DNA from 2 places in the Ruminococcus sp. RTP21484sp1_RTP21277st1_D2_RTP21277_210401 genome. Region 2 is predicted to be linked to the other one. Evidence: predicted binding sites of a transcription regulator. Region 2 holds the regulator's gene; the other holds the start of a gene.
The links. Region 2 encodes LexA, which represses DNA repair genes until DNA is damaged. Its sites were predicted from a motif close to CNAACANNTGTTNG; they were not measured.
Positions count from the first base shown of each region.

Region 1 (8,332 bases), on a different contig from region 2:
AAGGTATCCTTCAGCGTCTTTTTTCAGTTTCTGAAGAATCATAGCAGAAATTTCCTGTGGGGAATATTTCTTATCGTCGATTGTTACACGGTAATCTGTACCCATCTCTCTCTTGATGGAAGAGATTGTTTTCTCTGCGTTTGTTACTGCCTGACGTTTTGCAGGCTCACCTACCAGACGCTCACCTGTCTTTGTGAATGCTACAACAGATGGTGTTGTTCTGGATCCTTCTGTATTTGCGATAACGGTTGGCTGTCCACCTTCCATAACAGCTACACAGCTGTTTGTTGTGCCTAAGTCAATACCAATGATTTTTCCCATGATAATTTTCCTCCTGTTTAAAAATTCATGGTTGCTGTCCATTACACGAACAGTAACATTTATACTTTGTTTTTAGAAAATGTCGATGAAGTTTGATTCTCCAAGCTGCTCTCTGTCAATTAGCAACTTTTACCATACTGTGTCTTACAACGAAATCCTTGTAAGTATATCCCTTCTGGAATTCCTCTACGACGATGTTCTCGCCAACGGATTCGTCCTCCACATGCATCACTGCATTATGCAGATTCGGATCAAATTCCTTGCCTACAGCTTCGATTGGCTTCACGCCCATCTCATCAAAGGCTGTCATCATCTGCTTATAGATCATCTTCATGCCTTCTGCAAATGGATCATCCTCCGGTGCCTGTGCAAGACCTCTTTCGAAGTTATCCACGATCGGAAGCATTTTTTCAACGATGTCCCTGGCACCGATGATGTACATGCTGGATTTCTCCTTCTCCGTTCTTTTACGGTAGTTATCGAATTCAGCCATGCTGCGCTTCAGTCTGTCTGTAAGCTCCTCGACCTGCTGTTCAAATTTATCTTTCTCTTTTTTCTTCTTGCCGAAGAAAGAAGTTTTTGTCTTGGTTTCCGGTTCCTTCTGAGATTCTGCTTCCTGATCTGGCTGCTCAGTTTCTTCTGTCTGTGCAGGCTCTTCGGAAGTCTCCTCTTCTGCTGTCTGGGCTGTATCTGCTGCCTCTTCTTCGCTTCCGTCTGTTACCGGAATGTCAACTGCTTCTTCCTGTACTTCGGCTTCTTTATTCATTTCTTCTGACACGCTTTCAACCGCCTTTCTAGGTTTTCTTATTTACCATTTCGTCAAGCTGGACTTTTAATTTCTTTAAGCTGTCCACTACATTCTCGTAATCCATTCGCTTGGGACCGATAATTCCAATAGTTCCACGCATTCCATCTCCCAGCTCGTAAGTAGCTGTGACCACACTGCAGTCTTTCATGGTACGTACCGGAACTTCATCCCCGATGTATACCTGAACTCCTGTGTTCTCCGGATCTCCCATTTCCTCACGGACCATATCCGCAAGTTCCTGCTTATCCTCGAAAGTGGAAATCAGCTCACTGGCTCTGGATGTATCTGCAAGCTCTGGATACTTAAATATGTTGGTCGCTCCCGATGTATATACTTTCATATCTTCTTCGTCCACGTGAATCGTAGCTGCAACTGCGTCCAGCACATCTGCAACCACACCGCTGTGGCTACCCGCCTGTTCTTTCAATCTGGCGATCATGCCCAGATTAATATCCTGGATGGGTACGCCGTTCAGGTTCGTGTTAAGAAGAAGATTCAGCTTCAGGATCGTCTGGTCATCCATCTCCTCATCAATATTAATGATCTGGTTCCGAATGACATTACCCTCACATACAACTACGGCAATCAGCTGCCGCTCATTGACTCGTGAAAGCTGAATGAACTTCAGGGTGCTTCCCTTATACTGGGGAACCGCAACCATAGCCGCATAATTGGTATTCGTGGCAAGAACCTTCGCCACCTGCTTGAGCACCTTATCCATCTTATCTGATTTCTCAATCATCAGATCACGGATTTCTGCGATCTCGGCTTCCTTCTCCCTGGTAAGCTCATCTACATAAAGGCGATAGCCTTTATCTGATGGAATTCTTCCGGCTGAGGTGTGGGGCTGTACGATGTAGCCCATATCTGTCAGGTCGGACATCTCATTTCGGATGGTAGCAGAGCTGACATTCAGATCCGGATACTTGGAAATAGTTCTGGAACCTACAGGCTCGCCTGTTTCCATATAAGTTTTGATGATTGCTTTCAGTATTTTCCGTTTGCGCTCATCTAATACTTCATCCATGAAATATCTGCTCCTTCCTGAAAAGCAGACGGTCAAACCTGATTCTGATTTCCGTCTGGCTTCTTCGAATTCCTTTTGTTAGCACTCATTATTTAGGAGTGCTAACATCTATGTTCTTAAGATACACCTCAGTATTCCTTTTGTCAATATTTTTTACAAATTTTTTTCATCTTTTTTGATAGTTTTTACCCTATACTTTACCATTCCGGCTAAATTCTCCTTACTGCAATACCTTTTGGGGTAACAAAGATACTACCAGGTATCTGCCAACGCAGTCTTATGTTTGCTGCCGCATAAATGAAAAAGATGCCTTGAGAAAATTCCCCCTGGCATCTTCTTTCCTGTATAGTAATACCGCCCATAGGCGACATGTCCGTTTTGTAACTGTTCAGTACCTTCACAGTTCTACGTTTCGCAAAACAGTACCTGCTGAATTGCAGCCTCTATTTTTTATAATTTTCCAGATAGTCAAGAACTGCCGCCGGCTCATCCAGAAAAACTACCAGATCCAGCACGGAAAAATCCATGAATTTCTCTTCTGCTGTATACTCCAGCAATGCTTTCATCTTGTCATAATATCCGTCAATGTTATACAGCACAATTGGGCGGTCAATACGTTTCAGGCTTTTCAAGGTAAAAATCTCAAAAAATTCCTCATAAGTACCAATTCCGCCAGGCGCTACGATCGTAGCATCTGATTTTTCTTCCAGAAGTTTTTTGCGCTCTCTCATATTCTCTGTGAAAATAAATTCCGTACATTTCTCATACAGAACTCCCGGCTGGTCAAAAAAGCGGGGAGCGATTCCAAGTATGTAACCTTTTTCTGCTGCCACGCCTCTGGCTGCTGCTCCCATCATTCCGGTAGCTCCGCCTCCAAACACCAGACCATGACCTCTTTTTCCCATTGCTCTTCCAAGCTCTTCTGTTTTTTCATAATAAATATTTTTAAGCAGCGCACTTGAAGCACCATATACACATATGTTCAATCTGTTGTCCTCCTTATTTTTCTTCTAAACACAGGTGATGCCCACCTGCGGCAGCACCATATGCGAAAGTCAGCTGGCATATCTTTTCCAGTCAGCTTCCGACAGCCGCGCAAAACACCATATTGGCCACACCGCACAAAACCATCACCAGAATGGGATTCATTTTATATTTTCTTAAAAGCACCAGTGCGGCAGTAAAGAACACCACCATTCGAATGCATATGTTTTCCCGAAACAGTTCCACTGCACCATTTATAAAAAAAGATGATACTAAAATGGTAACTCCTGCCTTGGCGATCATTGCCACAACCGCCGGGCGAAGGGATGTGAGAGTTCCCTGGAGAAGGGACATTTTCCGGTATTTCGTGTAAATATATGCCAGCAGGGTTACAATTATACAGGAGGGTAAAATACAGCCAAGAGTAGCCACCACTGCGCCCCCAGGACCTGCAATCCTGGTTCCTACAAAGGTTGCGGAATTTACTGCAATAGGGCCAGGAGTCATCTCTGCAATGGTCACAAGGTCCGAAAATGTTTCCATGGAAAGCCAGCCATGCATAGTCACTACCTGTTCCTGTATAAGAGGCATTGCTGCATATCCGCCTCCAAAGCTTAATGCACCGATCTGAAGGAAACTGAAAAAGAGCTGAAGATAAATCATTTTTTCCTGCCCTCCTTCACAAGCGTACGCGCAAATCCAAATACAGCCACAATAAGTATTATATAAATAATGTTCACCTTCAGAAAATAGCTTGCACAAAAACTGATGACCATAATAATCACATTTACCCAGTCTTTTGACTTCGCCACGTTTTTCCCCATGTCGTATACCACGGAAATGATCACAGCACCTACGCCGGCAGTCATGCCTTTCAAAAGAGCTGCTATATAATAATTAGAGCAGAATGCATCATAAAACAAGGAAATCAGGGACAGGATCACCATTGGCGGAATAATAGCCCCCAGAACCGACAGCAGCATTCCCGGTATTCCCCCAAGCTTGTATCCCACCACAATTGCTCCGTTTACCGCGATTGCTCCTGGAGATGACTGTGCGATTGCCACCAGATCCAGCATTTCTTCCTCATCGATCCAGTGATATTGATCCACAAATTTCTCTTTCAATAAAGTAACGATCACATATCCGCCGCCAAAAGTAAACGTACTAAGATATAACGAGGCAAAAAAAAGCTTTCTCAGCACATATCTTTTATTCTTTTGTTTTTCTTCCATTTCCGGCACTCCTAATAATTCTGCATGATTTCTGTGCATCGCGAAGCGTGTTACTGGTCAGGTCATGAACAATCACGCTTTTCTTTTTTAAGATAACGCACTATAGGTATATCTGTCAATTAAAGTTTTGGAATGCTTCTGGCATTTCAGAGGGCAGAACAAATATTCGATTCTGCTGTACTTTTATAAAAAAGGATGCTATACTGGAAACAGTTAAAGCGTGTTTGATTTTATAAAAGAAAGGACTCATATGGATCATTTTGAATTACATTCCGAGTATAAACCAACCGGCGATCAGCCACAGGCTATTGAGAAACTGGTAAAGGGATTTAAAGAGGGAAATCAGTTTGAGACGCTGCTTGGTGTCACCGGCTCTGGTAAAACATTTACTATGGCAAACGTTATCCAGGCGCTGAATAAGCCTACTCTGATCCTGGCCCATAATAAAACTCTGGCAGCGCAGCTGTATGGTGAGTTTAAAGAATTCTTCCCTGAGAACGCAGTGGAATATTTTGTTTCCTATTACGATTATTACCAGCCAGAAGCATATGTGCCTTCTTCTGACACTTATATTGCTAAGGACTCTGCGATCAATGATGAAATTGACAAGCTCCGTCTTTCTGCCACTGCCGCCATGTCAGAGCGAAAAGATGTTATTATCATCTCTTCTGTGTCCTGTATCTATGGATTGGGTTCTCCTCAGGAATTTCAGGACATGATGATTTCCCTGCGTCCTGGCATGACTAAGGATCGTGATGAGGTTATCCGGGAGCTGATCGACATTCAGTACACCCGAAATGAAATGGACTTCCACCGAAGTACCTTCCGCGTCCGTGGCGACACTCTGGAGATTTTTCCGGCTAACAGCTCAGATACCGCTGTCAGAGTGGAGTTTTTCGGAGATGAGATTGACCGTATCTCTGAGATTGATGTGCTCACCGGAGAAATCAAATGTCAGCTTGCGCACATCGGTATTTTCCCTGCTTCCCATTATGTAGTACCAGCGGAGCAGATTCAGAAAGCAGCCATTGCCATTGAAGAGGAATTAAAAGAACGGGTAGACTACTTTAAAAGCGAAGACAAGCTTCTGGAAGCCCAGCGTATCTCCGAGCGTACCAACTTTGATATTGAAATGATGAAAGAAACCGGCTTCTGCTCCGGTATTGAGAACTATTCCCGTCATCTTTCCGGACTGGAGCCAGGGCAGCCACCTTATACTCTGCTGGATTATTTCGGGGATGATTTTCTTCTTATTATTGATGAGTCGCACAAGACAGTCCCACAAGTTGGCGCTATGTATGCTGGCGACCAGAACCGTAAACAGACATTGGTAGACTATGGTTTCCGTCTGCCCTCTGCTAAGGATAACCGCCCTCTGAGTTTTGAAGAATTTGAGAATAAACTTGACCAGGTTTTGTTTGTATCTGCTACCCCGGGAGATTATGAATACGACCATGAGCTTCTCCGCGCCGAGCAGATCATCCGTCCTACCGGTCTTCTGGATCCGAAAGTGGAGGTGCGCCCTGTAGAGGGACAGATAGACGACCTGATTTCTGAAATAACGAAAGAAACCTCCAGAAAAAACAAAGTGCTGATCACAACTCTCACCAAACGAATGGCCGAGGATCTTACCCAGTATATGAAAGATGTGGGAATCCGTGTCCGTTATCTTCATTCGGATATTGATACCCTGGAGCGTGCAGAAATCATCCGCGACATGCGTCTGGATGTATTTGATGTGCTTGTAGGCATTAACCTTCTGCGAGAAGGACTTGATATTCCTGAGATCACTCTGGTTGCTATTCTGGATGCAGACAAGGAGGGCTTCCTTCGTTCTGAGACTTCCCTGATCCAGACCATTGGCCGGGCTGCCCGAAACAGCGAAGGACACGTTATCATGTATGCAGACGTGATGACGGATTCCATGAGAAATGCCATTGAGGAAACCAACCGTCGCAGGGAAATCCAGGAAGCCTATAATAAAGAGCATGGAATTACTCCTACTACTATTAAGAAGGCAGTCCGTGATCTGATTGCAGTTTCCAAGTCAGTTGCTGAAACTGAAGTGAAGCTGAAGAAGGATCCGGAATCCATGAGCAAAAAAGAGCTGAAGAACCTAATCTCCCAGTTGGAAAAACAGATGCGCCAGGCTGCTGCAGACTTGAACTTCGAGCAGGCAGCAGAGCTGCGTGACAAAATGATCGAATTGAAGAAAAATCTTGCAGATGCGGAAAAGTAATCCTTCGATTTCTCCATGCATTTTGCCAGTCAGATTTGGCACAATTTACAGGATTCTCTGCCTGCAGCGGATCGCCTCCGGCCACATTTATATTTGCGCCGCAGTGCGATCCTGCCCGGCGGGGATTTCCGTTAACCTTGATTATTCAGCAATTAATTTTTATTTATCTTCACTGAAAAATTTCTAAAATGTCCTTCCGCATTTTCTGAGAACATTCCGATATAAGTTCCTGTAAAACTCATGTACATGGTTCCTTCTGTAGCCAGCCCTGCAGTAGCGCCGCTTCCCAGCTTCTCATAGTATTTTCCATCTTCGCTGTACCAGAAATCATATTCCAGAGGATTACCGATAATACGAAAATGAATATTTTCCCCAGAGGATACTACTTTCTCAGCTGTTCTTGCAAACATATCATGAATATGCCTGGAAAGACAAACCTTGTACTGTCCGTCCTCTCTGGTTAAGTAAATTTCATAATGATAAAACTGATTGTAGAATGTCCCCAGTCCCACTCTTTTATTTAAACCTTTGACGTTGCTGTCTTGGGAAACCAGACAGGAATCTGAAAAATTTTCTTTCAGACTCACCACAACATCTGCCTCAACATCAAATTCCTTCTGCTTGATTCCAACCCAGGTCGGAGTATCCATATCATTTAAAGTTACGCTTGTTCCCTTCAAAATAAGCTGTCCGGCAGCGGTATCCCGCACATAATTCTCCATATGCGGAGTTCGAACCCAGTTATAATGCAGGCTGAATTTCTCTTCCGAAAAATTATCTGTAAAATTCCGGCATATCGGCTGCACCTGATTACCTGGAAGTGGTCCCTCCATCTCCAAATCTATTCTTCCATTATTTCCAACAACCGGCCAACCCTCTTCATTCCAGATTACAGGGCTTAAAAATGTCTCTCTTCCAAGATGGTGAAGTTTCAGACCTCGCTGTGGAGTACAAGAGGGACGAATTCCCAGACAAACCAGCCACCAGTTTCCATTCTGATCAACTTCCAGATCTGCATGTCCGGTACAGGCAATAGATCCATCTGGATTATCCCTGTGGCTGAGAATCGGATTATGGGGACACGCCTCATACGGTCCAAATGGAAAATCTGCTCTTTGCATGGTAACCATATGTCCATATTCTGTGCCTCCCTCTGCAAGAAGCAAATAATATTTTCCATTCAGCTTGTAAATATGTGGTCCCTCCGGACAGATTCCGCCGCAGCCATGGCTGATACAAACACTTTCGGACAACTTTTCCCCTGTGTATGGATTGATTTTGCACATAAAAATTCCGTCTCTGTCATCTTCATCTCTGGAAGTAGAGGCGAAGTAAACATCTTCGCCATCAAACAACAAAGTAGGATCAATCCCTCCCTGATCAATCCATACCGGCTTTGACCATTCCCCGTAAATATCGCTGGTATGTACGATCAAATGCCCCTTATGTGACACATTGGTAGTGGTCATAAAAAACTCACCGTTATGGTAACAGAGCATCGGCGCATAAATTCCGCCTGACGGCCGAACACCGTCCAGATAAAGCTGCTCTTTATCTCTCAGACAGTAATTGATCAATTCCCAGTTCACAAGATTCTTACTGTGGTAAACCGGAACTCCGGGATAGAATTCAAAAGTTGAATTTACAAGATAAAAATCATCCCCGACTCTACAAATCGACGGATCTGGATTGTAACCGGAAATAATGGGATTTTTGTA
Region 1 is NZ_JBCOMJ010000002.1:40,203-48,534, forward strand. It holds gene dnaK (molecular chaperone DnaK) at 1-321, opposite strand, end outside; gene grpE (nucleotide exchange factor GrpE) at 437-1,099, opposite strand; gene hrcA (heat-inducible transcriptional repressor HrcA) at 1,116-2,156, opposite strand; gene AB5706_RS01435 (LOG family protein) at 2,600-3,142, opposite strand; gene AB5706_RS01440 (chromate transporter) at 3,234-3,803, opposite strand; gene AB5706_RS01445 (chromate transporter) at 3,800-4,375, opposite strand; gene uvrB (excinuclease ABC subunit UvrB) at 4,626-6,614, shown strand; gene AB5706_RS01455 (glycoside hydrolase family 43 protein) at 6,767-8,332, opposite strand, start outside.
Region 1: uvrB (excinuclease ABC subunit UvrB) is a predicted target of LexA. The motif match lies at 4,531-4,544, and genes of this name have one in related genera.

Region 2 (8,332 bases):
ACAAAACCTCTTGACGAAACCAAATCTCCCTGTTATTATAATCGAGTATGCCGCACAAAGAGGTTTAAGAGTCGAGAGACCACCATATTTGGCGAGTAAAGTCTATAGGAGGTGCCACAAATGTACGCAATTATTGCAACAGGTGGTAAACAGTACAAAGTTGCTGAAGGCGACGTAATCAGAGTTGAGAAGCTCGGAGTTGAAGCTGGTGAAACCGTTACTTTTGATTCTGTAATTGCAGTTAGCAATGACGGATTAAAGGTTGGAGAAGACGTTAAGGATGCCAGTGTTACCGCTTCTGTAGTTGAGAACGGAAAGGCTAAAAAAGTCATCGTTTACAAGTACAAGAGAAAAACTGGATATCACAAGAAAAACGGTCACAGACAGCAGTACACCAAAGTTAAAATCGAAAAGATCAACGCTTAATCAGGTGCTGTTATGATCAATATTACAGTTAAGAAGAGAAAAGGCTCTTATCTGGATTTTCTGTCCAAAGGACATGCAGGCTATGCCGAAGAGGGACAGGATATTGTATGTGCTGCCGTATCAGCCTTGATCATTACTACTGTGAATTCTCTTGAGAAATTTACGGAAGAGCAACTTGAAGCGGAAGCGGATGAGGGATATGTATCCATCCATTTTAAAACAAATCCGAATACTGAGCGCGGGAAACTGCTTATGGATTCCCTGATTCTTGGATTAACAGAAATTGAGCATAGTTATAACAATCGATATTTGACAGTAAGAGTCAAGGAGGTGTAACAACAATGATGAAGATGAACCTTCAGTTATTCGCACATAAAAAAGGAGTTGGTTCCACAAAGAACGGTCGTGATTCCGAGTCCAAGAGATTAGGTGCGAAGAGAGCAGACGGACAGTTTGTTAAAGCCGGCAACATCCTTTACAGACAGCGCGGAACTAAGATCCATGCAGGCGAGAACGTAGGATGCGGAAAAGACTATACATTATTTGCACTGACCGATGGTGTTGTAAGATTCACCAGAAAAGGCCGCGATAAGAAACAGGTTTCTATCGTACCAGTAGAGGCAGAGTAATTCGTAGAGCAGGAGGCTTCAAATCTATAAAGGTTTGGAGCCTTTTCTTATAAAGGAGATTTAATGTTCGCAGACAGAGCTACCATATATATCCGTTCCGGTAAGGGCGGCGACGGCCATGTAAGCTTCCGCAGGGAAAAATATGTACCTGACGGCGGTCCGGATGGCGGCGACGGCGGCAAGGGCGGAGACGTCATTTTTGAAGTTGACGAGGGACAGAATACCCTCGGTGATTACCGTCATAAAAGAAAATATAAGGCAGAAGACGGTCAGGAGGGCGGCAAAAAGCGCTGCCACGGTGCCGACGGTGCCGACATTATATTAAAGGTACCGGAAGGTACTGTTATCATGGAGGCTGAATCCCGTAAGGTAATTGCAGACATGTCCGGTGACAATCGTCGTCAGATTGTTCTGCGCGGTGGACGCGGCGGTAAGGGAAATCAGCATTATGCAACCCCTACCATGCAGGTTCCCAAATATGCCCAGCCTGGACAGCCTTTTCAGGAGCTTGAAGTGCTTCTGGAGCTAAAGGTGATTGCAGATGTAGGACTGGTAGGTTTTCCTAATGTTGGTAAATCTACATTTCTCTCACGTGTTACAAATGCGAAACCGAAAATTGCCAACTATCATTTCACAACCTTAAGCCCGAACCTTGGTGTTGTAGATACTGAGAATGGCGGTTTTATCATCGCAGATATCCCTGGACTGATCGAAGGTGCTTCTGAAGGAGTCGGTCTTGGTCATGAGTTCCTTCGCCATATTGAGCGTACCAGAGTTCTGGTGCACATTGTGGATGCAGCTTCCACAGAGGGACGAGATCCTATTGATGATATTTATAAGATTACCAAAGAACTGGAGAAATACAATCCGGAAATTGCAAAGCGTCCTCAGGTAATTGCAGCCAATAAAGTGGACTGTATTTTTGACGACGGTCAAGAGAATCCTGTAGACAGACTTCGCAAAGAATTTGAACCAAAAGGTATCAAAGTATATCCCATTTCTGCAGTTACCGGACAGGGTGTACGCGAGCTTCTTTTCCATATCAAGGAACTTCTGGACAGTTGTCCGAAGAAAGCAATCGTATTCGAGCAGGAATTCTTCCCAGAAGATATGCTGATCAATGAGAGCCTTCCATTTACCGTACAGGTTGATGAGGAAGATCCCTCTGTATTTATCGTAGAAGGACCACGTATCGAGAAAATGCTTGGTTATACCAATCTGGATTCTGAGAAAGGCTTCGCCTTTTTCCAGCGTTTCCTGAAAGAGGGCGGCATTCTGGATGAACTGGAAAACGCCGGTATTCAGGAGGGTGATACGGTTCGTATGTATGGATTTGAATTTGATTATTATAAATAAATAGCAGCTATTCAGCAGGTATTCAGGAGATAAATTATGACAAGTAAGCAAAGAGCATATTTAAAAAGTCTGGCAATGAAAATGGATGCCATTATCCAGCTTGGCAAGGGCGGTCTTACACCAGAAAACACCAAGGCTGTTGACGAAGCACTTGCAGCGAGAGAGCTGATTAAAATCAGTGTGCTTCAGAACTGTCTGGAGGATCCTAAGGAAATGGCACAGGTTCTTGCAGAGCGCACCCATTCCCAGGTTGTACAGGTGATCGGTAAGAAGATCGTATTATACCGCGAAGGTAAAAAAGAGAAAAAGAAAATTGAACTGCCAAAATAATCGAAAAAAAATCGGGATCATGGGCGGTACCTTTGATCCCATCCATATGGGACATCTGATCCTGGGTGAGCAGAGCTATGAGCAATTCCAGCTGGATAAGGTTCTGTTTATGCCTTCCGGCAACCCGCCTCATAAACGGGACCGTGCTGGCAGAGCCTCTGATAACCAGCGTGTGGATATGGTCCGGCTTGCAATTGAAGATAATCCCCATTTTGAGTTGTCTCTTGCAGAAATGCACGAGACCGGGTATACCTATACCTATCGCACTCTGGAAGAGCTAAAAGAATACAATCCGGACACAGACTATTATTTTATCATTGGTGCAGATTCTCTTTTTGCTTTTGACGAATGGATGGAACCAGAGCGGATCTGTCGGGCCTGTACTCTTGTGGTGGCTGTCCGGGATCATGCGTCCTACGCTGAACTGAATCGGGAAATCCAGCGTCTTTCTGCAAGGTACAACGGAAATTTTGCCCTTTTGGATACTATGAATATTGATGTGTCCAGTCATCAGATCCGTCAGTGGATTTCAGAAGAAAAAAGTCTGAAATATTACGTCCCGGATAAGGTGATTTCTTACATGAAAGAGAATGGAATTTACAGAAAGAAGGAAGTCTGACCATGGCAGATTACGATTTTGCAAAAATTGAAAAAAAACTTTCCAAATACCTGGATGAGGATCGTTTCCAGCATACCATGGGCGTTATGTACACCAGCGCATGTCTGGCTATGGTCCATGGATATGATATCAAAGATGCACAGGTGTCCGGTCTTCTTCACGATTGCGCCAAATGCATTCCCAATAAGAAAAAACTGAAGATGTGCAGCGAACACAATATTCCGGTTTCCGATTTTGAGAGAAGTCACCCGTTTCTTCTCCACTCCCGTCTTGGAGCTTATATTGCTCACGAGAAATATGGGATTGACGATCAGGAGATTCTTTCTGCCATCAATTATCACACAACTGGCAGACGTGAAATGAGTCTTCTTGAAAAGATTATTTATATTGCAGATTATATTGAGCCCATGCGTTATAAAGCAAGCCGTTTACCGGAAATTCGCAAACTTGCGTTTGAAGACCTGGATGAGTGTATGTATGAGATCCTAAAAGATACCCTGGAGTATCTGGAAGAAGATTCTGCCGATGATATTGAGCCAACTTCCAAGGAGGCTTATATTTATTATAAAGAATTGCATAATAAGCGTAATAACGTATCTGATAATTAATACTCCGCATATACTGGCGAATATTTTTACTATTTACAATTAACATTCTACGAGATGCGAGATATTTCGCACGAGCGAAGGCCAGGTACCACCTGACAGAGGATATTATTTCACTTTTAAAGCCTTTTGTTCTCGCAGGAATTTAAAATAATATTAGGTCAGTATAAGCATTATTAAGAAAGGAGCAGATCAGAATGAGTACAGTAAGTACAGAGAAAATGATGGCACAGATTGCCTGCAAGGCAATTGATGATAAAAAGGGACAGGATATTAAGATAATTGATATTCATAATGTTTCTGTAATTGCAGATTATTTCGTAATCGCAAGCGGTACAAACTCCAATCAGGTTCAGGCGATCGTCGATAATGTGGAGGAGCAGCTTGGACGCGCTGGCTTTGAGGCGAAGCAGATTGAGGGAAACCGCAATTCCAGCTGGATTCTCATGGATTACGGCGATGTGATCGTGCATGTGTTTGATGAGGAAAACCGACTTTTCTATGATCTGGAGAGAATCTGGAGAGATGGAAAGGTTCTGGAGATGGATGCGTTTTTAGAGAAATAAAAAAGTCCCCTTTGGTAAACAATTGTCTGGAAACAGCAATTGTTTGCTAAAGGGGAAATTTTTTATGACTATTGGTAAAAACGCATGACACCAAATACTTTACCCAGAATCTGGATTTCTCCTGTAATGATAATGGGATCCATAGTGTCATTCTCTGGCTGAAGGCGGTAGTAGCCCTTCTCCTTATAGAAGGTCTTCACTGTGGCAGAGTCCTCTACCAGGGCAACTACAATGTCGCCATTATCGGCAGTAGGCTGCTGCTTTACCAGGACCTGATCACCATCAAAGATTCCTGCATTGATCATGCTGTCGCCTTTTACCTTCAGCATGAAGCTCTGTTCATTGGGCATAAATTCTGCCGGGATGGGAAAATAGCCATCTACATTCTCTACAGCCAGAATAGGCTGTCCGGCGGCTACGGTGCCTACAATCGGAACATTGACCACTTCACGGCGGACAAGATTGAAATTGTCATCTATGATCTCTATAGCTCTCGGCTTCGTGGCGTCGCGGCGGATGTATCCGTTCTTCTCAAGAGCTTCCAGATGGGCATGAACAGATGATGTAGACTTCAGATTTACAGCTTCACAAATCTCACGAACTGCTGGCGGGAATCCGCGGTTCAGAATCTCACTTTTAATATATTCTAAAATTTCCTGCTGTTTTTTGCTGATTTTACCATATGTCATAAGAGTTTTCCTCCGAAATTCATTCAACTTTTTCTTATCATACCATATTTTTCTTAATTAAGCAAACAGATATTCTGAAAATATGTTCGTTTTTTGATATGCAGGCTGTTCACAGCTTCCAGCTTTGTTCACGTTACTGTTCACTCCGTTCACAGTAACGCGCTTCGCGATGCACAGAAATCATGCTTTGCATGATTTCGCGCCACAACTCTCGGGTTTTCTGTGAACTTTGTTCACAAAAACACCTCGCGGAACGTTACCAGTGAACAGTAACTTGTTCATACACTTTCACACACTTTTCGTTTTCTTTTCCTTGTGTTCACCGGCAAAAAATGGTACAATTGTTTGGTATGAAAATTCAGAGCCCGACTCAAAAACAAAGGGGGAATCCGCTTGTCCGAGAAGAAATCTAACAAGCCTGGCAAAATGACAGGACTTTTTGTCCAGTTAAAGAACATATTCGGACTGAATATTGCCACCGTTGCTTTTGGTGTATTGTTATTATATATGATTTTTACTGCCTTTTTACTTGTAACCTCCACACATATCGAATCTTACCAGGTTACCACAGGTCCTTTGTCACGAAACGAAACCTACACTGGTATTTCTCTTCGGGAAGAGAGTGTTTTTAAGGCAGAATCCTCCGGTTATGTGAATTATTATGCCCGGGAGGGAAGTAAGATCAATGCCAACGGTGCTGTTTACGGATTAAGTTCCGGAAAAATTGCAGAAACCAAGTCTGCATTGACTGCTGATGAACTGGAGAAGATCCGCAGTTCTATGCTCAGCTTTTCCAAAGGATTTTCCGGAAGTAAATTTAACAACACCTACAGTTTTAAGAACCAGCTGGAGGGAAGCATCCTTCAGTATGAGGGAATTTCCACTGACGGGAATGCAGATTCACAAGTAGTGACCATCGGTGGACAGAATATCTGTAAAGCCCAGGAAGACGGCATTATCCTCTATTCTATGGACGGCTATGAGAATAAGACTGTGGAGAACATTACAGCAGCAGATTTTGACCAGACTTCTTACCATGAAACGGATCTGAAGACATCCGAAAAGGTGCAGGCCGGAGATAACATTTATACAAATATTACCAGCGAATTATGGAGCCTGATCATTCCATTAAGCGACAAACAGGTCGCCAAGCTGGAAGGACGTTCCACCATTCGTGTGAAATTTCTCAAGGATGATATGACACAGAGCGGCGATTTTTCCATCATAAAAATCGATGGTAACAAATATGGAAAAATTGACTTCAGCCGCGGTCTGATCCGCTATGCATCTGACCGTTTTCTGGATATTGAGCTGGTTACCAATACAGTAACCGGTCTTAAGATTCCCCTTTCCGCTATTGAATCCAAGGATTTTTACGTAATTCCGGCAGAATATGCCACGACTGATCCTGACAGCGGAAGTGTAGGCTTTAACAAGATTTCCAAAGATTCCAGCGGAAATAACGTAAGAACCTTTATCAATGCTACAATCTACGGTAAAGTTAAAATTGAATCAGATGATGATTCTGCTGATGAAGCTTACAATTATTACGTGGATAGAAGCGCTTTTAGGGAAGGAGATGCTATTGTAAAAGATGACTCTAACCAGCGCTTTATTGTGGGCGAAACAGATTCTCTGGAAGGCGTTTACTGCATCAATCAAGGGTATGCGGTATTCCGTCAGGTAGATATACTGGATCAGAATGAAGAATATGCCATTATTTCCAGTAATACATCCTACGGACTTTCCCGCTATGACCGCATTGCCAGAGACTCCTCCCAGGTAAAAGAACAGGATATTCTCTACTAAGTTTAACATATACTATTTTTAAGGAGGCTTATAAATGTTAGCTGAAAATTTACAGCAGGTAAATGCAAATATTGAAAAAGCCTGTGCTGCTGTTTCCCGTGACCCAGGTGAAGTCACATTGGTGGCAGTAAGTAAGACCAAACCGGTCTCCATGCTTCAGGAGGCGTATGATGCCGGTGCGCGTGTTTTTGGAGAAAATAAAGTTCAGGAGATCATGGATAAATATGACCAGCTGCCATCAGATATCCAGTGGCACATGATCGGTCATCTGCAGCGCAATAAAGTAAAATATATTATTGACAAGGTTGCCATGATTCACTCGGTAGATTCCCTTCGCCTTGCCCAGACCATTGAGCAGGAAGCTGCAAAGAAAGATCTTGTTATGCCAATTCTGCTGGAAGTTAATGTAGCAGAGGAAGAAAGCAAATTCGGATTAACGACGAATGAGGTGCTTCCTCTTCTTGAGAAAATCAGCATATTTTCCCATATAAAAGTGATGGGACTTATGACCATTGCCCCATTTGTGAAAAATCCAGAAGAAAATCGTGAAGTTTTTCGCACATTGAAGAAATTAAGTGTTGACATTAGTGCAAAAAACATTAATAATGTTAACATGAGTGTTCTGAGTATGGGTATGACCGGAGATTATCAGGTTGCTGTCCAGGAAGGCTCAACCATGGTACGTGTGGGAACCGGTATTTTTGGTGAACGAAATTATGCCACACGGCAAGAAGATTAAGATTGGAGATTGAAAATGAGCGTTTTTGATAAATTATTAGATTCTATTAAACTGAATGATGACGATTATGATGAAGATAATTATTTAGATGAGGATCTGATGGATGATGACGAGGGGGATTTCTTGGATGACGATCCCATGGATGACAAGCCTAAGAAGAAATTCTTCGAGAAATTCGGTCGTAAGAAAGAGGATGATTTGGCTGACGAAGATACTTCCTTTGACGAAGAACCTGTACATACAGCAGCACCAAAGACTGCTGCCAAGGCTCCTGTGAAACAGCCAGCTGAGAAGCAACGCCCTGTAGCTTCTTCCAAAATCACTCCGATGAGAAGCAGCCGTCGTGCTAATCAGGCTTCTTCTATGGAGGTTTGTGTGATCAAACCAGCTTCCATGGAGGACACCCGGGAGATTGCAGACACACTTCTTGACAATGCAACTGTAATTCTGAATCTGGAGGGTATTGATGTAGAACTTGCACAGCGTATTATTGATTTTGCATCTGGCGCATGTTATTCCCTGAATGGTTCCCTTCAGAAGATTTCCAGCTACATCTTCGTACTT
Region 2 is NZ_JBCOMJ010000039.1:95-8,426, forward strand. It holds gene rplU (50S ribosomal protein L21) at 121-426, shown strand; gene AB5706_RS20180 (ribosomal-processing cysteine protease Prp) at 439-762, shown strand; gene rpmA (50S ribosomal protein L27) at 768-1,055, shown strand; gene obgE (GTPase ObgE) at 1,119-2,411, shown strand; gene yhbY (ribosome assembly RNA-binding protein YhbY) at 2,448-2,741, shown strand; gene nadD (nicotinate-nucleotide adenylyltransferase) at 2,725-3,360, shown strand; gene yqeK (bis(5'-nucleosyl)-tetraphosphatase (symmetrical) YqeK) at 3,363-3,968, shown strand; gene rsfS (ribosome silencing factor) at 4,163-4,531, shown strand; gene lexA (transcriptional repressor LexA) at 4,600-5,220, opposite strand; gene AB5706_RS20220 (HlyD family efflux transporter periplasmic adaptor subunit) at 5,614-7,029, shown strand; gene AB5706_RS20225 (YggS family pyridoxal phosphate-dependent enzyme) at 7,064-7,768, shown strand; gene AB5706_RS20230 (cell division protein SepF) at 7,784-8,332, shown strand, end outside.